DNA from 2 places in the Limnobaculum xujianqingii genome. Region 1 is predicted to be linked to the other one. Evidence: predicted binding sites of a transcription regulator. Region 1 holds the regulator's gene; the other holds the start of a gene.
What was found. Region 1 encodes LexA, which represses DNA repair genes until DNA is damaged. Its sites were predicted from a motif close to TNCTGTATGTACATACAGNA; they were not measured.

Region 1 (16,906 bases):
TACCACCCGAGTCGGCGGCAAAAGCTGGAAGATGATGAGGATTAATCGGCGTTAATAAGAAAAATCCGGCACCTTGCTATAGCTGGGTGCCGGAATCGTTGTTTAATCAATATAGCGGGTTGCTACACGAGCGGTCAGCTTGGTAATCAACTCGTAAGGAATAATACCAGTGTATTTTGCAATCGTTTCTACTGGTAATTCCGGCCCCCAGATAGTAGCTTCATCACCGACTTTATCTGTGGCATCTGGCCCTAAATCTACGGTCACCATATCCATAGAAACATGCCCAACTAAAGGCACGCGCCGGCCATTAATCAATACTGGTGTACCATTTGGTGCATCGCGAGGATATCCGTCGCCATAACCAATGGCAATCACGCCTAAACGAGTATCCCGTTCGCTGACCCAGGCACCACCATAACCTACCGGCTCACCCGCTTTATGCTCACGTACCGCAATCAGACTGGCTTTCAGCGTCATGGCTGGTTTTAGCCCAAACTTATCCGCGAAGGTATCCGCCAGAGGAGAAACACCATACATAATAATACCCGGGCGAATCCAGTCACGATGCGCTTCAGACCACAGTAAGATACCGCCTGAAGCCGCCAGACTTTTCAAACCTGGCTTGTTATGTACAAAAGCATCAAAGCAATCAATTTGCTTACGAGTGGTATCAACCTCAGGTTCATCAGAACGGCTAAAATGACTCATAATATTAACCGGTTGCACCACATTCTCGCAGGCGCTTAAACGCTTATAGAATGCATCTGCCTGCTCAGGACGCACGCCAAGTCGATGCATACCAGTGTCCACTTTCATCCATACGCGTACCGGGCGATCGAGTTCGATCTGTTCCAGAGCTTCTAACTGCTCAATATTATGTACTACCGTTTCGATATTATTGACCGCCAGCATTGGTAAGTCTTCAGCACAGAAAAAACCTTCCAGCAGTAAAATTGGCTTAATCACGCCACCGGAGCGCAGCATCAGCGCTTCTTCAATGCGGGCAACGCCAAAGCAATCAGAATCAGGCAAAGTATGGGCGACATCTAACAGACCATGCCCATAGGCATTGGCTTTTACCACGGCAATAATGCGACTTTCAGGAGCTATTTGGCGAATACGTTGTAGATTATGTTTCAATGCGCCGCGGTCAATTACCGCTGTTGCCGAGATCATTTTAAATCCTTAGTTAATACACTATTACAGAGTGGAAACGGCTGCTTAAACTACAGCCCGAACATTTTCCACGGATAAGGCTTTTATTATTATTCTACTTTTGTGAAGTGACTGTGAAATCATTTGGGAATAAACCGGTATTAAAATTTTAGGCTGAACGCCAAAACCGGTTATTCATCATCAAATTGCGGACCTGCGTAGTTATCGAATCGTGACCATTGCCCCTGGAACGTTAAGCGAACAGAACCGATAGGACCGTTACGTTGTTTACCAAGAATAATCTGTGCAATCCCTTTCTCTTCACTGTTCTCGTTATACACTTCATCACGATAGATAAACATAATAACGTCCGCATCCTGCTCGATAGAACCAGATTCACGTAAGTCGGAGTTAACCGGGCGTTTATCTGCCCGCTGTTCCAGACTACGGTTAAGCTGAGACAGCGCCACTACCGGTACCTGTAGCTCTTTTGCCAGCGCTTTCAGCGAGCGGGAGATTTCAGCAATTTCCAGAGTACGGTTGTCGGACAAAGCAGGTACGCGCATCAGCTGCAGGTAGTCGATCATAATCATGCTAAGCCCGCCATGTTCGCGGAAAATACGCCGGGCACGGGAGCGAACTTCCGTTGGCGTCAGGCCTGAAGAGTCATCAATATACATATTGCGTTTTTCCAGCAAAATACCCATGGTGCTGGAAATTCTGGCCCAGTCTTCATCATCTAACTGGCCAGTACGAATTTTGGTTTGATCGACGCGCGAGAGTGAAGCCAGCATACGCATCATGATCTGTTCGCAGGGCATCTCCAGACTAAAGATAAGTACCGGTTTCTCCTGCATCATGGCGGCGTTTTCACACAGGTTCATGGCAAACGTAGTTTTACCCATTGAAGGACGCGCGGCGACAATAATTAAATCTGACCGCTGTAATCCGGCGGTTTTCTTATCTAAATCATTAAAGCCGGTAGAAACGCCAGTCACGCCGTCATGAGGGCGTTGATACAATTGTTCTATACGAGAAACCGTATCTTCCAGAATCTGGTCAATACTCTTTGGCCCTTCATCTTTGTTAGTACGGCTTTCTGCAATCTGGAAAACCCGTGATTCTGCCAGGTCCAGCAGCTCTTCACTGTTGCGCCCCTGAGGGTCATAACCAGCATCGGCAATTTCATTGGCTACCGAGATCATCTCACGGACTACTGCGCGTTCGCGAACGATGTCCGCATAAGCACCAATATTAGCCGCACTAGGGGTGTTTTTTGACAGCTCCGCCAGATAGGCAAATCCCCCCACCTGATCGAGCACCCCTTTTTGTTCCAAAGATTCAGATAGCGTAATCAGATCGATTGGTTTGCCCAGCTCAAGCAGGCGCTGCATTTCACCAAATACAGTACGGTGAGGACGACTATAAAAATCATTAGCCGTTACCCGCTCAGACACATTATCCCAACGCTCATTGTCCAGCATCAGGCCGCCCAATACGGATTGTTCAGCCTCAAGGGAATGAGGCGGCATTTTCAGCCCTTCCATTTGACGGTCGACAGGCCGTTCGTTACGGGCGTTCTGCTTATTAAAAGGTGTTTTGCCAGACATGGGATAATTAGCGATCCGGTTACGATTAAAAGATAACAGCTAAGCAGTATACGCGATGATGGCAGCCTACCCAACGATCAACATGGCTGCTATGATGAATTTAATCTGTGTTGATTAAAAATCATTCATTATCCCGGAGTTTATATTATGGCTAAACGTATTGAATTTGCTGCAAATGGTGGCCCGGAAGTACTGAAATATGTCGATTTTACTCCCAGACAACCGGCCGACAATGAAGTATTAGTCGCCAACAAGGCTGTCGGTATTAACTATATTGATACCTATGTTCGTAGCGGCCTTTATCCAACACCTTCACTGCCATCAGGACTAGGTACAGAAGCGGCAGGCATCGTAGAAAAAGTAGGGGCTGGGGTCACGCATATTAACGTTGGCGATCGGGTTGTTTATGCCCAATCACCATTAGGCGCTTATAGCGACTACCACTGCGTAGCAGCAGATAAAGTGGCTAAACTCCCGGATGCTATCTCATTTGAACAGGCGGCAGCGTCCTTCCTTAAAGGGCTAACAGTTTATTACTTACTGCATATGACCTATCAGGTAAAACCAGGAGAAACCATTTTGTTCCACGCCGCTGCCGGAGGCGTAGGTAAAATTGCCTGTCAGTGGGCAAAAGCGCTGGGCGTTAAACTGATTGGTACTGTTGGTTCTGCCGAAAAAGCAGCCCAGGCTAAGCAAGATGGAGCCTGGGCCACCATTAACTATCAGGAAGAGGATATTGCCAAACGCGTATCAGAACTGACCAACAGTGAGAAAGTGAACGTTGTCTATGACTCAGTGGGTAAATCAACCTGGCTTGCTTCACTGGACTGCTTGCGCCCACATGGGTTGATGGTGAGTTTTGGTAATGCTTCAGGTCCGGTTACCGGCGTGGATTTAGGCATTCTTAATCAAAAAGGCGGACTGTATGTTACCCGACCATCACTGGGTAACTACATTACTACCAAGCAACTATTACAACATGCAGCCAACGAACTGTTTTCTATGATTGCCAGCGGCGCTATCAATGTGGATGTCGCATCAACGCAACAGTTCCCGCTTAAAGATGCTGTACGGGCTCATCAGGCATTAGAAAGTCGGCTAACTTCAGGCTCCAGCCTGCTGATACCCTGATAGTTCAAAAATAACAAGGCACAATCATACTGACTAACGAACGGATATCCATAATGGGAATACAAGCCTGCTATATGGCCATTGATGAAGATGGTCTGAACCACCTGATAGATCTCGATGAAGTCGATCTGGTTGATGAACTGGAAGAGCTGGAAGAGCACAACGACACGCTGGATATCGGAAAAATGTGGGATGGTCTGCATTTCATACTGACCGGCAGCTCCGCCAGTGAACCTCTGGAAGATGACCCGTTAAGCGATGCCATAGTTGGTATTCATATCCTGGATGAAGAGAACTTTATTGCCGCCATCGGAAATAACGAACTCCCCCCAGTCATTGCCGCGCTGAAACAACTCGATTTGGTCGGCTTGAAATCCCGCTTTGATCCTCAGCAATTAAGTGAGGCTGAGATCTATCCTGACATCTGGACTTCAGAGCCCAAAGATTCACTGTATGCTGAATTAGAACAGGCATTAACGGAACTGATAAATTTTTACCAGCGCTGTCTGGATAATAATATGCATGTCGTTGTAAGTATTTACTAAGTTGTATCCGGGTACGGTGCAAAAATATGCCGTACCCCTCTTCTCATTTTTCCTTTCGAAAAATAGCTCACAAAAAAATGATTCCGCTTGACTTAGAGTGCACTCTAACCTTTAAGGTTATCCCACTCACCCGCAAAAGGCGTGTTATATGAAAATTGGCACACTGGCAAAAAAGACTGGCTTATCTCCCCATACGCTTCGCTATTACGAACGCATCGGCTTGTTGCCGGTAGTTTATCGGGATAGCAGTGGGCAAAGAGATTACGACCAACGAGTGCTGGACCGCCTTGAGTTCCTCAGCAAATTGAGGACCACAGGAATGCCTTTGCGCGATATGCAACTGTATGCAGAACTGGTAACTCAAGGTGAGAGCACTGCCGATCTACGCCGACAGTTACTGGAGCAACATCGCCAACAGGTTAGGCACCGACTAGCTGAATTACAAAGCTGTCTGCTGGTGATTGATAAAAAAATTGATGGTTACTGCAACAACAGTCACACGATTACTGATACAACAGGAGATCCCAAATGAAATACGTCCGCTTTGGTTCCACAGGTATTAAAGTCTCCCCTATCTGTCTGGGCTGTATGACCTATGGCAGCCCGGAATGGCGGGAATGGGTACTGGATGAAAATGGCACTCGTCCTTTTATCAAAAAGGCGCTGGATCTTGGCATCAACTTTTTTGACACTGCAGATATGTATTCCCGTGGTGCCAGCGAAGAGGTTTTAGGTAAAACATTGCTGAAAATAGTTCCACGTGACGACGTGGTCATCGCCAGCAAAGTGTTTAATCCAATGAGTGATAACCCTAACGATCGTGGGCTGTCCCGTAAGCATATTTTGAAAAGTATTGATGCCTCACTGAAGCGTCTGGGAACCGATTACCTCGATCTGTATATCATTCATCGCTTCGACCCTGAAACTTCAATTGAAGAAACCATTGAAGCGCTGGATACCGTAGTACGCTCCGGAAAAGCCAGATACATCGGCGCATCATCAATGCACGCCTGGCAGTTTATGCGCATGTTATCCCTGCAAGAGCAGCATGGGCTGGCAAAATTTGTCTCAATGCAGAATCATTACAACCTGATTTATCGCGAAGAAGAGCGTGAAATGTTACCGCTTTGCGAAGAGATGGGGATTGCCGTTACCCCCTGGTCTCCACTGGCTCGCGGAGTATTAACCGGATCCAGAAAGAATCAAACTATCCGGGCCACCACCGATACGCCAGCACATAATTGGTATAACCATCAGGCAGAAGAAGACGCCATCGTTAACGCAGTGGAACAGGTGGCTACCGCCCGTGGAGTGCCTCCTGCGCAGGTGGCACTAGCCTGGGTGAGACATCGTAAAGTGGTGACCTCACCAATTATTGGGGCATCCAAGCCGCATCATCTGGACGATGCGGTTGCTGCACTGTCATTAACGTTAAGCGATGAAGAAGTAGCTATACTGGAAGCACCATACCGGCCAAGAAATCTGGCGGGTCACGAGTAAATCGTTCGGTGATTGAAACTAAAAAGGCAGCCCGATAAGGGCTGCCTTTTTACTATTCTTCACAGGATTAACTGGATTTTCCGGTTACCATCGCCAGCGCCTGCCGCAATACTTCAACATCCGCTCCGGCTTTATGGGCATTCTCACTTAAATGACGACGGAACTGACGCGCGCCGGGAATTCCCTGAAACAGCCCCAACATATGACGAGTAATATGTCCCAGGTAAGTGCCTTTAGACAGCTCTTGCTCAATGTAGGGATACATCGCCTCGACCACATCTGTGGCCTGAGGAAGCTCTCGCTCAATACCAAAGATTTCACTATCAACCTGCGCCAGTATGCCCGGGTTTTGATAGGCTTCACGCCCCATCATCACGCCATCAACATGTTGCAGATGCTCTTTAGCTTCTTCCAACGTTTTAATACCACCGTTAATGGCTATGGTCAGATGAGGAAACTCTTGTTTAACTAAATAGACTCGAGAGTAATCCAGTGGCGGTATTTCCCGGTTTTCTTTTGGGCTTAAACCCGATAGCCAGGCCTTACGCGCATGAAGCGTGAAATTATCACAGCCACTCTGCTCTGAAACAATAGTGATAAAACGCTGCAAAAACTCATAATTATCTGAATCATCAATACCAATCCGGGTTTTTACCGTTACCGGTATGGAAACCGCCTGTTTCATTGCGCTAACACATTCTGCCACCAGCTCAGGTTCCGCCATCAGGCAAGCACCAAAGCGCCCGTTTTGTACCCGATCGGAAGGACAGCCCGCGTTCAGATTAATCTCGTTATAGCCTAATGCTTCCGCACGTTTAGCGCATTCAGCCAGCGCCTGAGGTTCACTTCCTCCCAACTGCAACGCAACCGGCTGCTCTTGCTGGCTGTATGCAAGATAATCGCCCTTACCAAACAGAATGGCACCAGTAGTGACCATCTCGGTATACAGCAGAGTTTGCCCGCTAAGTAACCGGTGAAAATAGCGGCAATGGCGATCGGTCCAGTCAAGCATAGGAGCAACGGAAAAGCGCTGCATAGGGTATTGTGTTGATTTATCAGAATTCATAAAAAGATTAACGGCTACCAGATAGTTTTCTTGATCGACGAACGCGATACCAGCGTAAAGTTCGGCGGGATAATTAACGGCATTTTACCATAGAAAAGGCTATTGTCGTTACCGCCTTCCCCTAATTGCCCGGTCAGGGATATGCTCTCGGCGTTCTTTATTAAGCATGATAGAATCATTAACAGGATTGTGAATAACAGAGATAACAATGAAATCAATCAATATTGAGTCTATGCTGACAAAAGCCCAGAAGCTGTGCGATCAGCGAGCAGTTCGCTTAACTCCCCAGCGACGTCTGGCGTTACGCTTAATGGCGGAACAGAAGAATGCCATTAGTGCCTATGACTTATTGGATTTACTGCGTATCTCTGAACCCCAGGCCAAACCTCCAACGGTCTATCGCGCCCTCGATTTTTTACTTGAACAGGGTTTTATTCATAAAATCGAATCCACCAATAGCTATGTCGTTTGTCACCATGTAGGCGAGCCATTACACACTTCCGCCCTGTTCATTTGTGATAACTGTGGATTAGTCACTGAGCATCACGCAGAAGGGATCGATCAACTACTTAAAGAACTGGCAGAGAAAAGCCATTTCACCATTCAACATAGCGTACTCGAAACCCATGGCATTTGTTCACAATGTGCGAATAAAGCAGAATAAAAGTAATATATTTTAAGAAATTGAAGGATAACTGTGATTGATTTACCTTGCTAATAGAGCAAGCTATATAAAGCTACACTTACAGATAAGAATAAATGAATAAATATTCTTTATACTCACATACTAAATTCATAAAAACCCACAAATCAAATCAACATAACAACATGTTTTTAAAAACAATTAATATATATTAACATTCTTTCAACGTTGAATAAGACATACATTAATAATAATAAATAACACACTTTGTTATTCACTCATCTTAATTATATTTTCTATTTTATTTTCCTTGCAAATAGAGTATATATTAGCAGCGTAATTATAATTATGTTATCCATAACACATCTTAATGATATAGCTATATATTGTTGGTTATTTTCCAGGGAAAACAAGATGAAGCAGTTTATATGGGCGCTTTTTGCTGTCGCAGGAACACTGGTCAGTGCTTCAGCCAGAGAAACAATGACGCCCATAACATTGACGACTGACGGTGAACAGCAAATTGCAGCTCAAAACTGGCGTGAAGTCACCGGACTTCCTGGCCAATTGCCTGAGCGCTGGCAGTTTATTGAAACCGATTTATCCTCTATCTGGCTGCTAAAAAATTTGGATGACCCTAATTTGCTAGGGCGCATTTCAACACAAACCCTTGATGAAGGCATTCAACTCAAAGATGAAGTGGATTCCATCGCTGATAGTTTTAAATTTCAGGCAGTTGATATTACCCGCCGTACAGAAACCTATGGCGATATTGATACTGAGCAATTAGAAGTCAGCACCAAAGATGGAGAGCAGGACGTTGCCGGTATCTTTGTGTTTATGAACTATCAGAACAAAATTTATACTATTTTGCTTACCAGTCATTCCAGCATTAATAAGCTCCAGCAGCACCGGCACCAATTGATGAATAATATTTTAGTAGCAAAAAGTGCCCCATCCGGTGCGTAATAAATTATTAAGCCTGATAAATATTCTTCAGTCATTGCCATTAAAAAAGCGCCCTAAGGCGCTTTTTGATTTTCTGCTATATCCGTTATTCGTTTTCACATCAGCCGATATCTGATTTTTGAATTTAATTACATCCAGTCGCCGTTACGAATAACACCAACGGCAAGCCCTTCAATGGTCAAACTCTGCTCACGTAAATCAACCACTATTGGTGAAAACTCTTCATTTTCAGGAAGTAGCTCAACTACGTTACCCTGTTTTTTCAGACGCTTAACCGTAACTTCATCATCAATACGGGCAACGACGACTTGACCATTACGTACATCCTGAGTTTTATGCACAGCAAGCAGATCGCCATCCATAATACCAATATCTTTCATTGACATACCGCTAACACGCAGTAAAAAGTCGGCGTGTGGCTTAAACAGCGCCGGGTCGATCTGATAGTGGCTTTCTACATGTTCCTGAGCCAGTAAAGGCTCACCTGCGGCAACCCGACCAATTAACGGGAGACCTGCATCTTCCGTTTCCAGTAGCAGACGGATCCCTCTGGATGCCCCATTAATAATCTCGATGACCCCTTTACGGGCTAAAGCTTTTAAGTGTTCTTCCGCCGCATTGGGTGACTTAAACCCTAAGGTTTGGGCAATCTCTGCACGAGTCGGCGGCATCCCTGACTGATTGATATGGTCACGAATCAGGTCATAAATTTGTTGCTGTCTGGCGGTTAGTGCTTTCATTTCTCGATTCCCTTACCCTGTTTTTTTATACAGTTATGCTGTGAGTATATACAGGTATTCGCCAGATGAAAACCTTCATACTTCATATTTACGAGATATATCGAGAAAAATGACTCCAAAGTACGGAAACCCAGACAAACAACGCCAGTAATATCATAATCAGTACCGCAGCAGATCCCATATCCTTCGCCCGCCCTGAGAGTTCATGGCGTTCGGTACCAATACGATCAACGACGGCTTCAATCGCACTATTAATAATTTCAAAAGCCACAATCAACACTACAGAACCAATCAGTAAGATTCGTTCAATGATGGAGACATCCAGCCAGCAGGCCAGAATAATGGCGACCACCAGCAGCACAATTTCCTGACGAAAAGCAGCTTCATTTTTCCAGGCAGCCCGTAGGCCCCCCCACGAATATCCCGCTGCTTTAATGATACGAGTAAGTCCTGTCACCTGGTTCATTCACAATCCCTCAAGAAAATTCTACTCAATTTTAGCAATTATCATTCATCACATCATCACAGATCGCGCCGAGTTCTGGTATTCTGGCGACTCGTTATCTATATGAGGCTCGAAACATTTATGTCTGGTTGGCGTAAACTTTACTATAAGCTATTGAATATACCAATAAAAATGCTGGTTCGTAGCAAGTGTATTCCTTCTGACCCCATCGCTGAATTGGGATTGGATACCACACGTCCAATACTATATGTCCTGCCCTATAACTCAAAAGCAGACCTGTTAACCCTACGAGCACAGTGTCTGGCTCAGGAATTACCCGATCCATTAGAACCTTATGAGATTGATGGTCAGCTACTACCCCGCTATGTTTTTATTCATGAAGGACCGCGAGTATTCAGCTATTACGCCCCTAAAGAAGAGTCGATAAAGCTATTCCACGATTATCTGGACCTGCACCGCAATCACCCCGATCTGGATATCCAGATGGTTCCAGTCTCGGTGATGTTTGGCCGTTCTCCTGGCCGCGAGGGTCATGAGAGCCATGAGGCTCCTCGCCTTCGACTGTTTAACGGTATCCAGAAATTTTTTGTCGTGATGTGGTTAGGCCGCGACAGCTTTGTACGCTTTTCCCAAACCGTTTCACTACGCTATATGGCAGATGAGCACGGCACCGATAAGACCATTGCTCAAAAACTGGCTCGCGTTGCCCGCATGCACTTTGCCAGACAGCGCCTTGCCGCAACCGGACCAAAGTTACCGATGCGTCAGGATCTGTTTAATAAATTACTAACCTCAAAAGCCATTGAAAAAGCGGTTGAGGAAGAAGCTGCATCCAAGAAGATATCGCTGACGAAAGCAAAACAGAACGCTGTCGATATGATGGAAGAGATTGCAGCCAACTTTAACTATGAAACACTACGAGTAACTGACCGGGTACTCAGTTGGACATGGAACCGACTCTATCAGGGTATTCATGTTCATAACGCCGAGCGAGTGCGTCAGTTAGCTCAGGATGGTCATGGTATTGTCTATGCGCCAAGCCACCGTAGCCATATGGACTATCTGCTGCTCTCTTATGTGCTTTATCATCAGGGGTTAGTACCACCGCACATTGCTGCCGGTATCAACCTTAACTTCTGGCCAGCGGGTCCTATTTTCCGTCGGCTGGGAGCGTTCTTTATTCGTCGTACGTTTAAAGGCAACAAGCTCTACTCTACCGTGTTTCGTGAATATCTGGGTGAATTATTCAGCCGTGGTTATTCCGTTGAATACTTTGTTGAGGGCGGACGCTCACGTACCGGTCGATTGCTGGAACCAAAAACCGGCACGCTGTCTATGACCATTCAGGCAATGTTACGCGGCGGTAATCGCCCAATCACTGTTGTGCCAGTGTATATCGGTTATGAACACGTAATGGAAGTGGGTACTTACGCCAACGAACTACGTGGAGCAACCAAAGAGAAAGAGAACCTCTGGCAGGTAGTTCGCACCATGCGTAAATTGCGTAATTTAGGGTTAGGCTATGTGAACTTTGGTGAACCTATTCCATTAATGACCTACCTGAATCAGAACGTACCAAACTGGAGAGAATCTATCGATCCGATAGAAACGCCAAGACCAAATTGGTTAACGCCGACCGTTAATCAAATTGCCAGTAACTTGATGATTAATATTAATAACGCAGCAGCAGCTAACGCCATGAACCTGTGCTGTACCGCGTTATTAGCTTCTCGCCAACGGGCTTTAACCCGTGAGCAACTGCTTGAACAACTTGATTGTTATATCCAACTACTGCGCAATGTACCTTATGCCAAAGACGCAACGGTTCCATCCAGTACACCAGAGCAAATGCTGGAACATGCGCTGAAAATGAGTAAGTTTGAGGTAGAGAAGGATAACGCCGGTGAGATCATCATATTAGCGCGTGAACAAGCAGTTCTGATGACTTACTACCGTAATAACATCCACCATATGCTGGTTCTGCCGTCGCTTATTGCCAGTATTGTGATGCATCACGATGGTATCTCTCGTCAGCAGATTATTGAGCAGGTTTCACTGATTTATCCACTGCTGCGTGAAGAACTGTTTATGCACTACAGCGAAGAAGAGGTACCCGCGGTAATTGAGACGCTGATTGATGAATTGGAACGTCAGAATCTGATTCGCCAACAGGCTGAGGGTTTACTGGCATTAACACCTTCCCGTATTCGTACGCTACAGTTACTGGCTGCCGGCGTTCGGGAAACATTACAGCGCTATACCATTACGCTTTCATTGCTGCGTAACAACCCAAGTATTAATCGTGGAATGCTGGAGAAAGAGAGCCGTTTGCTGGCTCAACGTCTCTCCGTCTTACACGGTATCAATGCGCCAGAATTCTTTGATAAAGCAGTATTCTCTACGCTGGTAGCAACACTGCGTACCGCGGGATATATCAATGATGTGGGTGATGCAGTTCCGGAAAATATGCAGGCTATGTATGACATGCTGACCCGCCTGATGACACCGGAAGTAAAACTGACGATTGAAAGTGTTACTGTCACATCGGCGGAAAGCGAAACGCCAACAGAGTAACGGGTAAATAACCAGCCTTCAATGAAAAAGCTGGTCTCATACCTACTGAACTTCTGGGTAACAACCACAAAAAAGCCTGCTAACCAGCAGGCTTTTATTATTGATGATTAAAAAGAGAATATTACCAGCCCTTCTCTTTAACTCTCTGCACGAAATCCAGCGCTTTTTGCTGCTTATCTTTAGACAGCCACAGTAAGTCCATACCTGCTGCACTTACCGGTACCAGCCCTAAAGGAACCGCAACCGACATCCAGTTAACCGGATGGAAAATACCGCCCCAACCGTTGATAGCGTAGTTTTCTACGTCAATCATATGAGGAGTACGTTCTTTAATACATTTTCTGAACTCAGCATAACGCTCTGTCATTGGCGATTTATTCACTTCTTGCCACAGTGGAGTGTCGTTACGAGTACAGTCATAGTGCATACGCAGGAAGTCACGAATTCCGTGCCATGACGCCAGGTTCGCTTCGTTATATTCACGAATACTGTTTTCAGAGATGATGCCCTGACTCGATACCAGCACGCGCTCAAAGTTACGTAGCTGTTCGATCATCTGACCAATTGAGGTTGCTTCCAGCGGCTCAACGAAGCCGGAAGAGAGGCCCAGAGACATAACGTTCTTAATCCACACTTGCTCATAGCAGCCTGGATCAAAACGAATGGTTTTATGAGGTTCAATTTCAAATCCGAGATACTTCTGAATCTCATCAATGGCATCGGCTTCGCTCTTATGTTTGCTACTGAATACATAACCAGCACCAACACGAGTAGACAGGGGAATCTGCCACATCCAACCCGCATCCATCGTGATTGCACGAGTAATTAGCATTGGGTTTTTATTCGGATGAGGCATATAGAATGGAATAGCGCTATCCATCAACAGATAGTCTTTAAACGTCTGCCAACGAGCACCAGGCATCTTCGCCATTACCTGACGGGTCAGGCCGCTGGAGTCAATCAGGAAGTCGAGCTCAACTTCACCTTTCTCAGTAATTAGTTTAGTAACCAACCCTTCTTCATTACGAACGAAATCTTTAACCAGCACATCTTCATGTACCACACCACGAGACAGTGCCACTTTTTTCATGTACTTGGCAATTTTGTAGCTGTCAAAGTGGAAAGAGGTCACCAGGTCAGTACGATCTTCGTCTACAGCCTTAATCGCTTCTTCCATTGAAGCATTATTTTTAATCAACTGGTAACCGCGAATCCATGACTCTAGCGGTACGCCCTGATTAATTAATGCAGAGTAATACGGCAGGAAACCACCTTCAACCCATTGTGCACCTTCACCTCGGGCAGAAGTAAACAGATGGTAGAACTTGTCGTCAGCTTTACCCGTACGCCAACCTTCATAGCTGAAGCCCCACTTAAAAGTAGCATCGGTTTCTGCCATAAATTCTTTTATGTCGATCTGGTTACGTTGCAGAGCGTCATAAATATTCAGCAATCCGCCTTCACCTACACCCACAATGCCAATCTGGCTGGATTCAATAACCCGAACTTCCACATTAGCACTAAAAATACGACGTAATGTCAGTGCGGCAAACCATCCTGCTGTTCCGCCACCGAGAATAACGATGCGCTTTGGCGTTCTCAAATTTAACATCAGCAACCTCTTCCATTTTATGTTGATATCACTGTTACAACGAGTTTAATGCTTAAAAAACCCGGCTAATAACTATCAGTTTTCAGGCTATTCATTGCAAAAAACAAACAATTAGAGCAACGTTTGGTAATTAAAAACCAACTTATTTGAATTGCAAATGCATAAATAGCAAAAAGAAAACATAAACGATATTTTCTCCGTCTGCTAACGGGGTAATTTTAGAAGGGAATATAGACAGGTACTGATTAAATTATATCGTTCATCCCTGAACCCACTGTTAACACCGACTCGAATGCTAACAGCGTTTCATAAGTAGATATATATCTTAAATCAATTTTTTTTCAGTTAAGATAAGGAGATACTCATCAAGAAACCAAGAAAAATAACAAATCCAACACAATTGTTATTCATAAACGCCCGAAAACACTTATCTCTTTCTCTTTGATAAATAAGGTTTTGTTGATAAACGAATAATGCACTGGCTAATAATAAAGACCAGTAAAAAAGAGAACTTAGATTATTTAAATAGCCTATCAGGCATAATATTAGTACCGTACCTAATTGTAGTAAGCCAATAATCAGTTTGTCATGGCGACCAAAAAGAATAGCGGTTGATTTAATTCCGATTTTTAAATCATCATTACGATCAACCATGGCATATTGCGTATCATATGCAACAGTCCAGAATATATTGGCTAATAATAACAACCAGCAACTAAGCGGTAATGCATCACTAACGGCAGCATAAGCCATCGGTATTGACCAGCCAAATGCCATACCCAAAATAACCTGAGGTAAATGGGTAAACCGTTTCATAAAGGGATAGATCCATGCGAGGATCACTGCAGCAACAGAAAGTAGAATCGTCAACCGGTTGAGCGTTAAAACTAATAAGAAAGAGATGGTCACCAGCGACAAAAACAGCACTTTACTCTCTTTCTCTGTCACTGCTCCGCTTGGTAACGGACGATTACGAGTACGTTCAACATGTCCGTCAAAATGACGATCGGCAAAATCATTAATCACGCATCCAGCCGCTCGCATCAGAAATACGCCGATGATAAAGATAAGCAGAATATAAACGTTCGGCGTTTCCTTCCCTGCAAGCCAGAGTGCCCAAAGCGTAGGCCAAAGTAACAACAGGGCCCCGATGGGTTTATTGATACGCATCAAACGGCAGTAAGCCAGCCATTTGCCTTCAGTCACATTTTCCCCCAATTAATATAACGGTGATGACGGTAGAAAAATCTCCGTCAAGAGCAGAGGTTTACCCGACAGGCGCAAACGGGAACGTCGCCCCCATAAGCTATCCTGCAAAGATACCTGAATATAATCTCGCTCAAGAGCTGCCTGACTAAACAGATAACGCCCAAGTGGAGTATCCCCCAGCTTAATTAGCTGTTGCTCAGGGCCACTGAGTGTCTTTTCCGGAACCACAGTACGAGCCCATATCCATGGAATAGTATCACCAAACAGAAAGACTTCACGTACCCAGTAGCGTTTATCTACAGGTAATTCCGACTGCTCTTTTCCTAGTGAAGCGGCAGAAACATATCCTTCAAACAGGGGTTGAACCGTCACTTTATGGCAATAACGTTCACAACGACGGGTCATTGAATCCTCTTCCAATAACCAGTCAGCAACCGGTTTACTTAACGAATTGTTTTGCGCCGAATACCAATCTCGAGTTTTCCAATTTGGTATCAATAGCGTTTCATTCGTCATCGTAACACCCTAAAATAGTAAGGCCTGATAACTAACAGGCCATAAGAACCGGGTGTCATTGTAACGTAAAATAGCGCTCTGCAAACAGTGAAGGTTTCATTCCTGGAACTATTTCTTAACATTACGTCAATAAAACTGTTGAATTTCTACTCACGCTTTAGTCGATCGGTATTCGCTAAATACAGCGCCACGACTAAAACCAGAATGGCTCCGGAATAAATGAGGGTATCCATTGGATCTTTATGGTCAACAATAATTAAGCGAATGATGGCCGTAATACCAATGTAGATAAAGTAACGCAGAGGAAAATGATAGCCTGACTGGAAATACTTAATAATCAAGGCAATAAACTCAAAGTAGAGGAAATAGATAACAATGCCTTCAATCAATAAGTAGCTGGATGATTGAGCTGAATTAACAAATAGCACCTGAATCAGGGCATAGGTCTCTTTACCAAGAAACACTATCAGGATTATCGCCAACAACAGCAGACCAAAATTCAGAACCGTTTGCAGTACACGCCCTACCAGTGTTGCACGTTTAATATTCTCCAGCATGCTCCCCCCTGTTTTAACCATTGGGCAGGGTTACCCCTGCCCATTTTACTCTGATGAATTAACGCCACTGCTTAAAGGTGTTAATTAATCCATTGGTGGAAGAGTCGTGGCTGGACACCGCCTGACCGTCGGCCAACTCTGGCAGAATACGGTTAGCAAGCTGTTTACCCAGTTCAACACCCCACTGATCAAAACTAAAGATATTCATGATAACGCCCTGAGTGAAAATCTTGTGTTCATACAGAGCAATCAGCGCTCCCAGGCTATAAGGAGTAATCTCTTTCAGTAAAATGGAGTTGGTTGGGCGGTTGCCTTCAAACACTTTAAAAGGAACGATCTGTTCAAAATCTTCTGATTTTTGACCCGCTTTAATAAACTCAGCACGTACTTCTTCGGCACCTTTGCCAAAAGCCAGCGCTTCTGTCTGAGCAAAGAAGTTAGACAACAGTTTGGAATGATGATCGCCTAATGGATTATGACTTTGAGCAGGTGCAATAAAATCACATGGGATCATTTTAGTGCCCTGATGAATCAACTGATAGAAAGCATGCTGTCCATTGGTACCCGGCTCTCCCCAAATGACAGGGCCAGTTTGATAGCTAACCGCGTT
Region 2 (16,906 bases), 460 kb from region 1:
ACGCCATGGCTACAGCAGGATGAGCAGAGCAGCGTACTGAATGTGACTTTGTTGGAACAGCATGATAAATATTCGATGAGTGCGTTGGCGTTAGGAGAACAGTGCCTGTGGGTTAATCGGGTAGATGTAGCACAGGGGCAAAGATTACGTATTCGTATTAATGCGGCGGATGTCTCTTTAGCATTAACTAAACCGCAGGATAGCAGTATCCGCAACGTGTTGGCTGCTGAGGTGATAGAAATTTATTCCTCAGACGAGCGCATAGATGTGAAACTGTCGGTAGGGCAGCATGCCATTTGGGCCAGAATTACACCCTGGGCTCGGGATGAGTTGAATATCAGTGTGGGGCAGTCGTTGTTTGCGTTGGTTAAGGCGGTGTCGATTAGTCGTGAGGCATGGTGATGAGGCCATTTTTAATAGGTCTAATCTAATAAATCATCGCCTGTGTACGTTCCGACCGTAAAAATAAGGTGCTTAAATGGGCTGAGAGTACGGTCGGAAGACAATTTGTACTTAGCTACAGAGTGCCCCGGGCCTGGTCTGCCTACGGGCACTTCGTTGGCTTACGCCAAGTCGACCCCCACGGCAGCCCCTCCCGGCGATTGACTATTTTTAAGCATACATGTTAAGCCGCCAGATATTGTCATCGATTAATAATGCCTCCAATTGGGAGGCATTTTCATGATGCATTATTCTATTTACTGCTGCAAAACACGTTCGCGGATGATATTTGCGATGGTTGGGGTGTCGTTTTCTCCGGCTACCAGATTGGCGTGCATTTTTACTTCGTCGCTGCTGTTACCCATGGCGACGCCTAATCCTGCCTGAGATAGCATGCTGACGTCGTTCAGGTTATCGCCGAAGGCAATGACGTTATTCATGCTGATTCCCTGAGATTCGACCCACTCACGCAGTCTGTTGCCTTTACTGTTGCCTTGTTGAGCCAGATCTATCTGGTTATGCCATGAGCGTTCACAGGCGAGTCCCAGCTCTTTTTCTACCAGGTTACTGAAGTGGTTAAGAGCATCTTCGTCATCGCTGGAGGTGGCGAACTTCCATACGTTATTTGCCTGGTCGATCGCCGTTTCGAATTTATCCACATGGAGCATGTTGGGGCGTTGGTTCTCCGGCAGGCGAGCGGCCCAGGCGTACCAGCGATCGATGCTGTCATCTTTCTGTTCAAAAGTCATGGCGTTATCAATGTACATCAGGCTTTGAATTGGATGATTACGCAGTAATTGAGCCACACGGGTTGCCTGAGATTTTGTCAGCGGCGTTCCGGATAGTACCTGTTGTTTTTGATAGTGATAGGTATAGGTACCGTTACAGCAAATAGCGGGCGTATCCAATTGCAGTGCCTGATAGAAGGGATGGATAGCAACGTGATGGCGTCCGGTAACGATAACCACTTTAATGCCTTGTTGACGGGCAAGGGCCAGAGTATCGAGAGATTCTTGTAAAATCTGCTTGTGTGAGTTGAGTAAAGTACCGTCGAGGTCGAGAGCAATAATCTGATATTTCATGGCGGCTATATTGTCTGCTGTTAACGTGATGGGAGGGAGCGGAAACCTCAATTCGAGCATAAAACCAACAGATTATCAAAGTTTATTGCTGACTCTATTTTTATGGATGGGATGTAACATTTCTGTAACTAAACTTGGGTACTCTAACCGGTGGGTAATTTGCGTAGTGATTCAGAACAGGGCGCGATCGCGACTTTTAGAGTGATAAGACGAAAGTTTAGGGTAAATAACAGAGATCTTTATTCTGAACAGAAAGAAGAATATAGCTGGTGAAAATATTAGCTAAAAGCGCGTCTGTAAAATTTTTTTTCAATTATTTTTAAGAATAAATCTCTGGTAAACAGGATAAAAAAATTTTTAGAAGAGATGTTTTTAACTGAGTTTCTGAAAAAGGCACCGGACGCAATGCAGCAGTATTAGTAGGAAAATTTTACTTATCCACCATTCCTGTGGATAACCTTGTGTATTACCGTTAGAAAAATCATCTCATCCCAGCCCTGATGCGGCTTTTCCAGTTTTTGTTTGCATTCTCGACGCCAGTGGAAATGTTATTTTTATCATTAAGTTAGCTAAAATCAATAGGCCAATATTGGACGGCAAATGGTTCAGTGGATATGACTGAAAAAATGCGCTGATTTGAGAAATGTCAACACGTTCTTGGGGATAAATTACATTTCTATAACTTGACTATTAGCCCTTATCGATATACCCGCGCTATTGGAGCAATAGTTGTTTTAAAATTAAACAGTTACTCAAATTAGGTTTTTTACTGGTTTAATATACAGTATAATGGAAGTGGTAAAATACTGTCCAGCTCCACATAATAGAAATTGCGATCTTCATCGAACTTTATTTTCAGGTAGCGTGAATCATGAGTAAAACATTCAAACTAAACTCCGCTTTCCAACCCGCAGGCGATCAACCCGAGGCTATCAGGCGGTTGACTGAAGGGTTAGAGGATGGATTAGCTCACCAAACGCTGCTTGGGGTAACTGGCTCGGGTAAAACATTCACTATTGCTAACGTGATTGCCGAATTAGAAAGACCTACCATGATACTGGCGCCGAATAAGACGCTGGCGGCTCAGTTATATGGGGAGATGAAAGCCTTTTTTCCTGAGAATGCGGTGGAGTATTTCGTCTCTTATTATGATTATTATCAGCCGGAAGCTTATGTTCCCAGCTCGGATACCTTTATTGAAAAAGACGCATCGATAAACGAACATATTGAGCAGATGCGGCTGTCGGCCACCAAAGCTTTGTTGGAGCGGCGGGATGTGGTTCTGGTAGCTTCGGTATCTGCTATCTATGGTTTGGGCGATCCGGACGCCTATCTGAAAATGATGTTGCACCTGACGCGCGGCATGATTATCGATCAGCGTTCGATTTTGCAACGTCTGGCGGAATTGCAATACACCCGAAACGATCAGGTCTTTCAGCGCAGTACTTTTCGGGTGCGCGGTGAAGTAATTGATATCTTCCCGGCGGAGTCGGACGAGTACGCTCTGCGTATCGAATTGTTTGATGATGAAGTGGAGCGTCTGTCGGTTTTTGACCCGTTGACTGGTCAGGTTCAGCAGGTGGTTCCCCGTTTCACTATCTATCCTAAAACTCACTATGTCACGCCGCGGGAACGCATACTGGAAGCTATTGAAGGTATTAAAGTTGAACTGGCAGATCGCCGCCGGGTACTACTGGCAAATGACAAGTTGGTGGAAGAGCAGCGTCTGAGTCAACGAACCCAGTTTGATATAGAGATGATGAATGAGCTGGGCTATTGCTCCGGCATCGAAAACTATTCACGCTATCTATCGGGGCGTGGAGAAGGTGCACCACCTCCAACTCTGTTTGATTACCTACCGGCGGATGGCTTGCTGGTGATTGATGAATCTCACGTAACCGTGCCTCAGCTAGGCGGTATGTATCGAGGTGACCGGGCGCGTAAAGAGACGCTGGTGGAATATGGCTTCCGTTTGCCTTCTGCATTAGACAACCGTCCGCTGCGATTTGAAGAATTTGAACAATTAGCTCCGCAAACCATTTATGTGTCTGCTACACCCGGAAATTATGAGCTGGAAAAATCCGGTAGTGAAGTTATCGATCAGGTAGTACGTCCTACGGGGTTATTGGATCCACTCATTGAAGTACGTCCTGTTACTACTCAGGTGGATGACTTACTGTCTGAAATTCGTATTCGGGTGGAGAAGAACGAGCGGGTGTTGGTCACTACGCTTACCAAACGGATGGCAGAAGATTTAACCGAATATCTGGAAGAGCATGGAGAGCGGGTACGCTATCTGCACTCGGATATTGATACTGTTGAGCGGGTGGAGATTATTCGCGACCTGCGATTAGGTGAGTTTGATGTACTGGTAGGGATCAACCTGTTGCGGGAAGGTCTGGATATGCCAGAAGTTTCATTAGTGGCGATTTTAGATGCAGATAAAGAAGGGTTCCTGCGTTCTGAACGTTCACTGATTCAGACTATTGGTCGTGCGGCGCGTAATCTAAACGGCAAAGCGATTCTCTACGGCGATAGAGTGACTAACTCGATGGCGAAGGCCATTGATGAAACCGAACGTCGCAGAGCGCGGCAGATAGCCTATAATGAGGCTAACGGAATTGTTCCACAAGGATTGAATAAATCGATTGAGGATATTCTGGAGCTGGGTCAGGGATTAGGTACGCTGAAACATGCTAAAGGCCGGGGTAAGAAGAAAGCGGCAGAGCCAGAGGCTGATTACACAGCACTGACACCGCAGGCATTGGATAAAAAGATTCGCGAACTGGAAGGCAAAATGTATCAGCATGCGCAGAATCTTGAGTTTGAAGATGCGGCTCAGTTACGGGATCAGTTACAGAAGCTGCGGGAGCAGTTTATAGCGATATCGTAATCATTGATTGGTCGGTCCGTGTAAGCGATTAAGGAGAAGTAATGTCGTTTCCAATGTTTAAATATCATCCGGATCCTCTTGAGACCGGCAGCATTGTTCAATCTGATGTTGAATGCATCTGCTGTGGTCAGGCTCGAGGTTATATTTATACCGGCCCGGTTTATGCCATTGAAGAATATGATGAATGTCTGTGTCCCTGGTGCATCAGTGACGGTTCCGCACATAAGACATTAGATGTCAGCTTCACCGATGAAAGTGGTATTGGTGGTTATGGTGATTGGGATGATATTCCTGATGAGGCAGTAGAAGAGGTCGCATACCGTACGCCAGGTTTTTCTGGCTGGCAGCAAGAACAGTGGTGGACTCATTGTGGCGATGCAGCACAGTTTATCGGACGAGTTGGTCAAAAAGAGCTGAAGGCGTTTGGTACTCAAGCGATTACTGCAATTCAAGACTCTACCGGATTGCCTGATGGCCCTGAATGGGATAACTTTTTCTCCGCGTTAGATAAAGATGGCTCACCGACGGCCTATCTATTCCGGTGTACCAAATGTGGCGAGTTAGGCGGTTATCAGGACTGCGACTAAAAATTTTGAAATGAATAATTAGTGATTGTATCCGGACATACCAGAATTTTAATGTGTGTGATGCTAACTTAGTCTGATTATCAATAAAGGCGGCCAGTTGGCCGCCTTTATGCACGATGATGTTATCTAAAATGTCGGAATCCACCAACCCGTCCCTGAAACCCATGAGACAGGTTGCCTCGATCGAACTGGTGCATATTCTCCATGCGGTTTCCTCCACCCTGGAATTGCCCGCTACCTAAACGACTGCCGTCAAAGTTTTGATTACTATTCTGACGTGTCTGAATACGATTTTGTCGGTTTTGTTGGATGTTACTCCGGTTAATATCAGCAGAAGAGGAGTAACTGCGATCTTCTGTACGTTGATTAGCTCGGGTACGGGCCAATTGGTCGCGATCTACCCCGGCATTTGATGGCGGTGTGACTTGTTTAAGCTGACCATTAGACTGAACCTGCTGCCAACCCTGACCCTTATCATAGCGATAAACATGACCATCTTTACCTGCGTAGAAGCCATTATCAGTATTGACGTGTCCACCATGAGTAATTTGACCCGTGCTGGCATCATAATGCACATAGCCCGAACCATGAGCATTACCGGCAATCCCCTGACTGTTAAACGCGCGAGCGGAAGTCGCTCCCTGATCGGTACGGGTGGCCACATGAGCATTGTCAGTTACGCGGCCTGTACGCGTATTGACGCTGGTTCTATTGTTGGCGCCAATGGCATTTCCGGTATCCGGGTTGGCGATAGCTGCGCCATGAGAGGCAACAGCTCTGCCAGTTTGTGGGTTATAACGCACGTTGCCAGCAACCCCTGATTTAATTCCGGTGTAATCATTGATATTGCGGGCAGCGTAACCATAGCCATGAGTGCCAGTAGCCTGATTGTAAAAACTGCCTCTGACGCCAGTGCCATAGTTTCCGGTCCACGGATTGGACCAGTCGGTACGAACGCCTTGTGCAACAGTATTTCCCCAACGGCCATATACATTACTGATGGCAACAGAAGGGCCGTCATACCATGGCGTAGGGCCATCCCAGTCATACCATGGTCCCCATGATGGACCATACCAGGCGGATGCCCATGCCCACCCGGCAATAAAGCCAACGGACCAGCCAACGTAGGGGTCATAACCAAAAGCAGCATTATAACCATAGGTGGCAGGGCAGCCGTACCAAACGTTACCAACCCAGGCATTGCAGGGATAACCAGTTCCATAAACCACCACGTTATTACTGACTACAGTACCGTAATAACCAGGGGTATAACCAACATACACTATGCTGGTTGTGTGACCATATACATGAACATAGGTGACATAGTGAATGGGTGATGAGGCAGGGATGGTATAAATTATCGCCGGAACCGACAGCGCTACAGACCAAGGTCCGGTAGATGAAGTAGCCGTAAACCAAATACCGTTTTGTACTGCATAAAACAGATTAGGGCTCACTTCAATCACTGGAAGGGCGCTATTGGCGGCGTAGTGAAGGGTGGTGCCATCAATTGATTTAAACTGTGCTTTACCACCGTCATAGCTCACATTAAGTTTTGCCTGCTGAATATTAACGCTGGCGGTTTGTGGTATTGAATTAGCGATAAGTGATTCTTTTGCTTCAGGGGTTCCCGGTATTGACGCCAGTACCGCACTTTTTGGACTCAGCGACGGTATTTTAGCGAAATCCGCCGGTAATTTTTCGCCCGGAACATAGGTCCAGGGGCCTTTAGTGGAATCAGACGTAAACCAACGACCAGACAGTAAAACATACCAGGCATTATTGGTTGCTGAGTCAACAAACACATCGCCGCTGGTATTGGTTACATACATCAAGGCAGTATTTTCAATCGGGGCAAATTGAGGATCGCCATCAACCGTAATTAATTCTGTTGGTGTGGTTGCGGTATAAATAGTGGGGTATTTCCCTTCCGCTAACGATTTTTTCATTACATCGCCAAGTTTATCCATTACATCTACTGCCTTAGCTTTAACCGCTTCTTGCATCACTTGCTGAAATCCATCGGGAATGGTGGTCAGCGGTTGCCAGTTGCCATCCAGTTTAGCGGCAGACATCCAATGATTAGCAAAATAGATATACCAGCGGCTATCTTTTTCCAGCAGCAATGAGCGGGTATTTATCACCCGGCTGATACTTTCAATGGAAGTTGGTTTGGTAACTGGTTCACCGTCAACCAGCACTAACAGTGCAGGGGTGAGCGAGAAAATAATCTGTGGTGGTTTATTATCTACTGCAATACCGACCTGTTGATTCTCTGCCTGATTAATCGCCAGCGAAGCTTCGATCTGATCCAGATTAACCATCAGGTTTTTCTGTGGTAGCGCCTTTTTTACTAACGCCAGATAGTCATTTTGTTTATCCGGGGCGGTTGGAAAATTGGCTTTATCAATGCTGATATCGTGCAGTTGCGCCGTTCGGGCTGCCGTATTGGTATCAATCAGCGCTGAAAACCAGACTACGCCATAGTCTAACTGTGCTCTTTTTTTACCATTTTTATCCGTAACAGAACCCTTATTAACCGAGATTGCCAGACGGCCTTTCAAGGTATTACCTTCCAGACTATCCAGTTGTGGCTGGTAGAAAATGACGGGTATCTTGTCGATGGTATAGTTGTGTGGCCAGGGCGCCGTTTGTGCGCTGGTGTTTAGGTCGGGTGCTGGTGCTGTTTTTGCGGCCTGAACCGGAATCGCGACAGCAAGAGACAGACTAAGTAGTAAAGTAGTTAATCGGTAAGAACGAGAGAGAAACATAATTGTGCCTCATTGAAAAGCCAAAAGCGTTGTAGTTAACTGCGTGATTCATAATCGTATTTAACATATAGCGTACAAAGATGCTTTACTAGTTTCTTATGGTTATTTTTACCTTATTAATTATTTAAGCTTTAGGCATAAAGTGACCTTGGGCCAACGGCTTGTTATACTTAAACTTCGTCGTCAGCACAGGTCGTTAATTTTATTATGCAACATCAATCAAAAGATCCTCTCCACGGCATAACCCTCGAACGTCTGCTGACGATTCTGGTGGATAAATTCGGTTGGGAAGCATTGGCTCGTGAAGTCAATATCAACTGTTTTAAAAACGATCCCAGTATTAAATCTAGTCTGAAATTCTTACGCCGTACCCCATGGGCACGTAAACAGGTGGAAGATCTGTATATTCATCACCAGTTGAGTAATCAGGTAACTAAAGGGGATGAGGTGGAAAGTCCTTGGGGGAAGTGGGAGAAGTAGTAAGTTTTTTGCTACTGTCTACAAAACCAACAACTCTTCCTGATTGGCAATTAATCGATCCTGCGACGACACTAATCCCTCAATAAGCTAAACATCTGATTCACCTGTCGTTTAACCTGCTAATCCATATGGTTTTCAGGGTGATATAACAATTTACTGTTATACTTATTTAATTCACCTGACAGGAATGTCTACGTCGGTGTATCAGGATTGATAGCAGACAATTAAGTCTAAAAGGGAGAATCAACATGAAATCAGCATTTATCAAAACACTGGGCGTCGCTTGCATTGTATTAAGCATGGCAGGGTGCGCATCGAATATCTCTTCAAGTTCATACAATGATAAGCAAGTAGGGCAGGCCAGTCGCACTTATGCGGGAGTAATTGTCAGTTCAAGAGTGGTTGATGTAGAAGGTAACAGCAGTATTGGCGGGCTGGTTGGTTCAGCGGCCGGTGGTGTGGCTGGCTCTGCTATTGGCGGCGGTTTCCGGGCTAATGCGCTGGGAGCGATCGGCGGTGCTTTACTGGGGGGAATGCTGGGTTCATCTCTGGAAAGCAGTGCTTCTAAGCAACAGGCAATTGAGTATGTAATTCAAACCGAAAGCAACGGCATGATTACCGTAGCTCAGGGCATGGATCAACCGTTGTCTAACGGTCAAAAAGTACTGGTCATTGAAGGTAAACCAACTCGCGTTGTGGCAGATACCCGTACTCAGAAATAATCGAATAATTGAAATAAAAAAGTGCGAGAGATGAATAATCCTCGCGCTTTTTTATGTTGTGTTATCTGCCGAATTTTTGCAGTGCCGCTTCCAGCGCTTTATGTAGCATTTCACGATCGTGACGGTATGGGATATCTTCCGCTTCCAGAGGCTGTTGAACAATGACCTTATCGGTAATGCCTTCCGGGCTGGTGTGCGGACCAATAATTATACCGTCAATTTTTCGTCCACCGATGGCTTGCTCGATGATATCCATTTTATCTTTCAGGCGAAGTGCCGCAGCGGCCGGGCTTAGTTCTTTAGCCAGATTGCCAATATAAATAATCTTAGCTTTACTACGATGCAGCGCCTGAGCGATTTCAGTGAGTAACAATGGCGGCAGTAGACTGGTCATAAAGCTTCCGGGGCCGATTAAAATCAGTTCTGCTTCATCAATGGCTTCGATGGCTTCGCGGGTTGCCGGAACATGAGGTTCCAATAACAGTTGTTCTGGCATCTGTTTCAGACTGTCGACATTCACTTCGCCGTAAACCACATTACCTTCCACATCGACGGCAGCCAGATCTACAGGATGCTCCGACATGGGGATCAGATAGGCTCGTACTTTTAACAAATTACGAATCAGATTTATGGCTTCTAAAGGGCGAACGCTAAGGTTATCCAGCGCCTTAAGCATCAGATTACCCAGATTATGTCCTGCAAGCTCACCGTTGCCGCTAAAGCGGTATTCAAACATGGTGGAGGCTACGCTGGGTTCAGTAATGAGCTGATTAAGGCAGCTACGAGTATCGCCCCAGGCAATTCCGCCTTCTGATTTGCGGATGCGTCCTGTTGAGCCACCGTTATCGGTAGTGGTCACAATGCCGGTAAGACGAGAGCCTAAAGGAGAGAGTGCCGACATTACCCGGCCTAAACCATGTCCTCCGCCAAGCGCCACCACATGTTCCAGATCGCTTAAGGTGCGATTACGCATAACATTCCTTTTTGTGAAGCTTATTTTTGCGGCATAAGTTAACCGATTTTGAAACAAAAGGCGAAATCTGCGTGATTTTGCATGACATGGGTCAACATTGACCTATATCAAGCTGCATCATTGGGTTTTTCAGTAAGGTGCTTGCAAATAAATTGAAGAATAAACGTTGTATAAATAATTACATAACGATTTATAATTCTGGCAGTAAGTGAAATTACGCATTAGTATCTATATATTGCTCTGTTAATCACTCAGTTGTTAGTCATCAACCGATTTAGAGCATACAATGAAATGAAACTCTGAGCTGCTTCGACCTAAGTCAGTCAATGATATGGTGCTGCAGCCGTGGCTTAACGTCACCAGGGTGTATGGTAGAAATGCCTGCGCCTCCCGATATTGGAAAGGTGTTTTATGGTATCGCAATTGACCGATGCTTTTGATCGCAAATTTTATTATTTGCGCTTATCTATTACCGATGTTTGCAACTTTCGTTGCAACTACTGTTTGCCTGATGGTTATAAACCAAATTCAAACAAGCGGTTCCTTACTCTTGACGAAATTAAACGCGTTGGCCGTGGCTTTGCTGAACTCGGAACGGAGAAAGTCCGTCTGACCGGTGGCGAACCTACATTACGCCGCGATTTCGTTGATATCGTTGCAGCAATCCGTGAAAATTCGGCTATTAAAACACTGGCGGTAACCACCAACGGTTATCGGATGGCAAGAGATATTCAGAGCTGGAAAGATGCGGGTTTAACCTCGGTGAACGTCAGCGTCGATAGTCTGGATGCGCGTCAGTTTCACGCTATTACCGGTCAGGACAAGTTCCGTCAGGTGATGGAAGGTATCGATGCCGGTTTTGCTGCCGGATTCAAAAAAATCAAAGTAAATACTGTGTTGATGCGTGATGTGAACGATCGCAGCCTGGCTACTTTCCTCGACTGGATTAAGCATCGTCCAATTCAACTACGTTTTATTGAACTAATGGAAACCGGAGAAGGAACTGACTTGTTCCGTAAACATCATGTTTCCGGTGAAGTGATCCGTCAGCAACTGCTGGAAAGAGGCTGGCAACAAGCTATCCGCAGCCGTAGCGATGGTCCGGCACAAGTATTTAACCATCCTGATTATCAGGGCGAAATCGGCCTGATCATGCCTTATGAAAAAGATTTCTGTCTGAGCTGTAACCGCCTGCGGGTTTCTGCGGTAGGTAATTTACACCTTTGCCTGTTTGGTGAGCACGGTATTTCACTGCGCGACCTGCTGGAAGAGGATAATCAGCTCGAAGCGTTAAAAGATCGCATTCAGGAAAAACTTCAAACTAAAAAGCAGACACACTTCCTGCATCAGGGTAATAGCGGCATTACGCAAAACCTGTCATTTATTGGCGGTTGATAACTCGCAAAATCGGGTTATCAACAGACATTATGATTTAAGGAGCCTACATGGGACATGCAGCCAGCGAATTTATTCCAGTATCCATTGCGGTATTAACCGTTTCTGATTCCCGTGGGGAAGCAGAGGATACTTCTGGTCATTATCTGGTGGAAGCGGCCAAACAGGTCGGCCATCAGATGGTTGATAAACGTATTATTAAAGACAATATCTATCAAATTCGAGCAGTAATTTCTGGCTGGATAGCCGATGAATCTGTGCAGGCGGTAGTGATTACCGGCGGCACCGGTTTTACCACCAGAGATAATACTCCGGAAGCTATTCTACCGCTGTTTGATCGCGAAGTTGAAGGCTTTGGTGAGCTGTTTCGAATGATGTCTTATGAAGACATTGGGACTTCGACTATTCAGTCCCGCGCGTTGGCCGGTATTGCTAATCAAACTATTATTTTTGCAGTTCCTGGTTCAACTAATGCCTGCAAAATGGCATGGGAACGCATCATTGTCGAACAGTTGGATGCCTGCCATCGACCGTGTAACTTTTTACCTCACTTGAGCAAAAAACAGAGATAAGTCACGACATGTCACAATTAACCCATATTAATGCTTCTGGTGAAGCGCACATGGTGGATGTTTCCGCAAAAAGTGAAACGGTCAGAGAGGCCCGAGCTGAAGCATTTGTTGAGATGAAAGCAGAAACTCTGGCAATGATTATGCAGGGTAGCCATCACAAGGGTGACGTATTTGCCACCGCGCGTATCGCTGGTATTCAGGCTGCAAAAAGAACCTGGGAGTTAATCCCGCTTTGTCATCCACTGTTACTCAGTAAAGTGGAGGTTTCTCTTGAAGCACTGCCGGAAAGTAATCGGGTACGCATTGAGTCATGTTGTCGCTTAACAGGGAAAACCGGGGTTGAGATGGAAGCATTAACCGCCGCCTCGGTAGCCGCTCTGACGATTTACGATATGTGTAAAGCAGTCCAGAAAGATATGGTTATTGGCCCGGTAAGACTGTTGGCGAAAAGCGGCGGCAAGTCCGGTGACTTTTTGGCTGAAGGTGGGGCAGTAACAAAGGAAGATAAAACATCATGATTAAGGTGATATTTTTTGCTCAGGTCAGAGAGCTGGTGGGAATCGAACGGTTGGATCTTGCGGCGGAATACCCAACGGTAGAGGCGCTGCGTCAGGCACTGTGTACCCGTGGTAATAAATGGCCACTGGCGCTGGAGCCGGGAAAATTGCTGATGGCGGTTAATCAAACTTTAGTAACAGCCGATCATCCAATCGTTGATGGCGATGAAGTGGCATTCTTTCCACCGGTTACCGGAGGATAATAAAATGTCAGATATTAACAGCACTCGTATTACCGTAAGTCCGGCAGCGTTTCAGGTTGGCGATGAGTACCAGTGGTTGTCCCAGTGCAACGATGATGGGGCAGTGGTGACCTTCACCGGTAAAGTACGCAATCATAATTTAGGTGACAGCGTCAGCGCGCTAACTCTTGAGCACTATCCGGGCATGACAGAAAAATCATTGGCTGAGATTATTGAACAAGCCCGCCAGCGCTGGCCTTTACAGCGAGTTAGCCTGATTCATCGTATTGGTGAACTGTTTCCCGGCGATGAAATTGTGTTTGTCGGTGTAACCAGCGCCCACCGTAGTTCTGCTTTTGAAGCGGCAGAATTCATTATGGATTATTTGAAAACCAAAGCGCCTTTCTGGAAGCGGGAAGCGACTCAGGAAGGGGATCGCTGGGTTGAATCCCGCGATAGTGATAAGCAGGCCGCTGAGCGCTGGTAATAATCAGCCATATATTTAACGCTAAAAGCGTGCAGGGGAGAGGTTTGAAACGCCAATGACGTTTGAGACCAAACTATCTCCCTAATTTCCATCACATTCCCCGTTAAAAATGATATAATCTCCCGGTTTTATAAGCCTGTCTGAAGTTTATGGCAGGCTTTGTTTTTTTAGTTCTGAAGAGGTTTTGATGGCACGTATAGCAATGGTGTATCACAGTGGATACGGACATACGGCAAAAGTTGCCGAAGCAGTAGCAAAAGGATTAATGGAAATCAGTGGCACACAGGTTGATATATTGCCCATCGATGCAGAAGGAAATTTGCCAGAACAGGCATGGGTTATTCTTTCAGTTGCAAATGGCATCATCTTTGGCAGTCCAACCTATATGAGTGGGCCTTCCTGGCAGTTTAAGAAGTTTGCCGATGCCTCTTCTAAACCCTGGTCTGCACTATTGTGGAAAGATAAGCTGTTCGCCGGGTTTACCAACTCCGCCAGTATGAATGGTGACAAGCTCAGTACGCTGGACTATATGTTTCATCTCTCTCAGCAGCATGGCGGTATTTGGGCTGGCATGGGCATGCTGCCGTCCAACACCAAGGCGGCAACTCGTCAGGACGTTAACTATATTGCCGGTGTTTCCGGATTAATGACGGTTTCTCCGGCAGATGCTTCAGTAGAAGAGGCTCCGTTGTCTGGTGAACTGGAAACCGCTCGCCTGTTTGGTCAGCGTATTGCTCAGTTGGCGCAGCGCTGGTCGAGAGTGTAAATCATGTTCAGATGTCTGGTTAAAGGGGGGATTTCCATCTATCTTTACCAGACATTACGAAATTATTTTTGCCATCAGGTGTCATAATATGTGATAACCTTGGGTAAATTTAGTTGTTTTCACCCCTGTTTTTTGACTTATGAGATAAGAAGGACAAAATTAATGGATCCACGTCACAACGGTACTATCGTAGAACACGCCAATACCGGTATTCAGGCGTTTATGGCTCAGGTCTACGGATGGATGACCTGCGGTCTGTTATTGACTGCATTTACTGCCTGGTTCGTTACCGGAACTGCGCTTCAGTCGTTCATTTTCTCCAGCAATATCACCTTTTTTGGTCTGATTATTGTGCAACTGGGCGTGGTATTTTTCCTGTCCGGTATGCTTAACCGTATTAGCGGCTCTTTAGCCACGACACTGTTTATGCTCTATTCGGTTCTGACCGGATTAACCTTATCCAGTATCTTTATTGCTTATACCAGTAGCTCAATTGCCAGTACTTTCTTTGTTACTGCCGGTACTTTTGGTGCCATGAGCGTATACGGATATACCACTAAGCGTGACTTAAGCAAGTTAGGCAGCATGATGATCATGGGCCTGATCGGTATTCTTCTGGCTTCTGTGGTAAATATTTTCCTTAAGAGCCCGGCTCTGACCTGGGCTATCACTTATATCGGTGTGATTGTGTTTGTTGGCTTAACTGCTTATGACACACAAAAACTGAAAGCGATTGGTGAGCAAGTTTCTATTGATGACAGAGAAGGTTACCGTAAGTCTTCTATTATGGGCGCTTTGACGCTGTATTTAGACTTCATCAACCTGTTCTTAATGCTGCTGCGTATTTTAGGCGACCGTCGCTAATATCATCAGTAAAATTATATTTAATAAGGGCGCGATTTCGCGCCCTTATTGTTTTTAAAAAGTCGATAATCAATCGTTAATTAGCGAAATCCTGAATAGTTACACTAACTGAAGGAAGTTCTGTTATACTGACCGCATTCGGCGTACTTCGGTCTACGCCATATTCCTCGCGGTAATGCCTCAACGTCATTCCTCGTAATAATAATCTCGTCAGGACCGTAGCAAACGACTATTCCTCTACGGAATGTTTGCCGGGCGAGTCTGGAGTTTTTCCTTATATGTCTTTTAATTCACTCGGCTTAAGTGCCGATATTTTGCGCGCGGTTGAAGAACAGGGTTATCGCGATCCTACACCTATTCAACAGCAGGCGATTCCTGTTGTTTTATCGGGCCGCGACTTAATGGCCTGTGCGCAAACGGGAACGGGTAAAACCGCTGGTTTTACACTCCCTCTGTTACAGCGTTTAACGGCAAGCGGTGAAGCAGCTCGCGGCCGTCGCCCTGTCAGGGCTCTGATTTTGACCCCAACTCGTGAGCTGGCTGCTCAGGTTGGTGAAAATGTGCGTGATTATAGCCGCCATTTAAATATTCGTTCTTTGGTGGTTTTCGGTGGCGTTAGTATTAATCCACAGATGATGAAACTGCGTGGGGGTGTCGATGTACTGGTGGCGACACCGGGGCGTTTGTTAGATCTGGAACATCAGAATGCCGTTGATTTATCTAAAGTCGAAATTCTGGTACTGGACGAAGCAGACCGCATGCTGGATATGGGCTTTATTCACGATATTCGTCGTGTTTTAGCTAAACTGCCTGCCAAACGCCAGAACCTGCTGTTTTCTGCGACCTTCTCTGATGAGATTAAAGGACTGGCATCTAAATTGCTGCACAATCCAGCTTCTGTCGAAGTGGCAAAACGTAATACGCCATCAGAACTGGTGGATCAGAAAGTCCACTTTGTTGATAAAAAACGTAAGCGTGAATTGCTGTCACAAATGATTGGTGAAGGCCAGTGGCAACAGGTGCTGGTATTTACCCGTACAAAACACGGCGCTAACCATTTGGCAGAACAGCTGAATAAAGATGGTATTACTGCTTCAGCTATTCACGGTAATAAAAGTCAGGGCGCCCGCACCCGCGCGTTGGATGAGTTTAAGAACGGTAAAATTCGCGTACTGGTTGCTACTGATATTGCTGCTCGTGGTCTGGATATCGATCATCTGCCTCACGTAGTTAACTATGAGCTGCCAAACGTACCGGAAGATTATGTTCACCGCATTGGTCGTACCGGTCGTGCAGAATGTACCGGAGAGGCAGTTTCTTTAGTTTGTGTTGATGAACATAAACTGCTGCGTGATATTGAACGCTTACTGAAGTTTGAAGTTGCGCGTATCGCGTTACCGGGTTATGAGCCAGATCCAACTATTAAAGCCGAACCGATTATCAATGGTCGTCAGGGCAGAGGTCAGGGACAAGGACAAGGTGGACGTCCAAATTCAGGTCGCTCTCGTCCGGCAACTGGTCAAACAGCAGGTCGTAGTGACAATAGTCCATGGGGTAATAAATCTGAAGGACGAGGTGACAATAAGCCACGTAATCAGAAGCCCCGCTCGGATAAACCTGCTCAACAAAGACGCGCTTCGTTCGCTGGCGCTCGCCGTTCGGAGTCAGCGGGTAGTTAAATACTGCTAGTAAATTTGATGTAGAAAGGCCACAGGCATATACCTGTGGCCTTTTGGATAAAGATGAAGCCTGATGGCTTACTTTTGTGTCTTAAAATAGCTAATAGTCCGGCCAGGCCCGACACGCACTGTAGCTAAGTAGATGGCTCTTCCGGCCGAGCATGTTGTTGATATGGGTACGTAGATTTTACGACCGGAATATCCATTGATGCTATGTAATAGTAATCAAAAAGGCCACGAACATAAATTGTTGGTGGCCTTTATTATTGTGTACAGACTAATCAGTTATTAATTCCCTGACTACGCAAGTAATCATCATAATTACCGCTGAAGTCGGTGACTTTCTCTGGTGTAATTTCGATGATACGTGTTGCCAGTGAGCTAACAAATTCACGGTCGTGAGAGACGAAAATCAGCGTTCCCTGATACAGCTCCAGCGCCATATTCAGTGATTC

Region 2: the regulator LexA is predicted to act here: its motif matches at 2,291-2,310, upstream of uvrB (excinuclease ABC subunit UvrB).

The regions. Positions count from the first base shown of each region.
Region 1 covers NZ_JABMLK010000002.1:1,476,016-1,492,921, reverse strand. Annotated here, with positions in the region: gene GOL65_RS20895 (cation:dicarboxylate symporter family transporter) at 1-45, shown strand, start outside; gene alr (alanine racemase) at 103-1,179, opposite strand; gene dnaB (replicative DNA helicase) at 1,350-2,768, opposite strand; gene GOL65_RS20880 (quinone oxidoreductase) at 2,916-3,899, shown strand; gene GOL65_RS20875 (YfbM family protein) at 3,953-4,444, shown strand; gene GOL65_RS20870 (MerR family transcriptional regulator) at 4,593-4,976, shown strand; gene GOL65_RS20865 (aldo/keto reductase) at 4,973-5,944, shown strand; gene dusA (tRNA dihydrouridine(20/20a) synthase DusA) at 6,012-7,010, opposite strand; gene zur (zinc uptake transcriptional repressor Zur) at 7,219-7,674, shown strand; gene GOL65_RS20850 (hypothetical protein) at 8,068-8,622, shown strand; gene lexA (transcriptional repressor LexA) at 8,751-9,362, opposite strand; gene GOL65_RS20840 (diacylglycerol kinase) at 9,451-9,828, opposite strand; gene plsB (glycerol-3-phosphate 1-O-acyltransferase PlsB) at 9,949-12,402, shown strand; gene GOL65_RS20830 (tryptophan 7-halogenase) at 12,524-14,014, opposite strand; gene ubiA (4-hydroxybenzoate octaprenyltransferase) at 14,360-15,220, opposite strand; gene ubiC (chorismate lyase) at 15,233-15,739, opposite strand; gene psiE (phosphate-starvation-inducible protein PsiE) at 15,886-16,296, opposite strand; gene pgi (glucose-6-phosphate isomerase) at 16,355-16,906, opposite strand, start outside.
Region 2 covers NZ_JABMLK010000002.1:1,015,384-1,032,289, forward strand. Annotated here, with positions in the region: gene modC (molybdenum ABC transporter ATP-binding protein ModC) at 1-402, shown strand, start outside; gene GOL65_RS18680 (pyridoxal phosphatase) at 699-1,523, opposite strand; gene uvrB (excinuclease ABC subunit UvrB) at 2,395-4,416, shown strand; gene GOL65_RS18690 (CbrC family protein) at 4,458-5,003, shown strand; gene GOL65_RS18695 (hypothetical protein) at 5,126-7,774, opposite strand; gene GOL65_RS18700 (VF530 family protein) at 7,982-8,254, shown strand; gene GOL65_RS18705 (outer membrane lipoprotein) at 8,503-8,976, shown strand; gene yvcK (uridine diphosphate-N-acetylglucosamine-binding protein YvcK) at 9,038-9,949, opposite strand; molybdenum cofactor riboswitch at 10,235-10,372, shown strand; gene moaA (GTP 3',8-cyclase MoaA) at 10,361-11,344, shown strand; gene moaB (molybdenum cofactor biosynthesis protein B) at 11,395-11,916, shown strand; gene moaC (cyclic pyranopterin monophosphate synthase MoaC) at 11,925-12,434, shown strand; gene moaD (molybdopterin synthase sulfur carrier subunit) at 12,431-12,676, shown strand; gene moaE (molybdopterin synthase catalytic subunit MoaE) at 12,690-13,142, shown strand; gene GOL65_RS18740 (flavodoxin family protein) at 13,330-13,908, shown strand; gene GOL65_RS18745 (Bax inhibitor-1/YccA family protein) at 14,071-14,772, shown strand; gene rhlE (ATP-dependent RNA helicase RhlE) at 15,051-16,451, shown strand; gene GOL65_RS18755 (ABC-F family ATPase) at 16,733-16,906, opposite strand, start outside.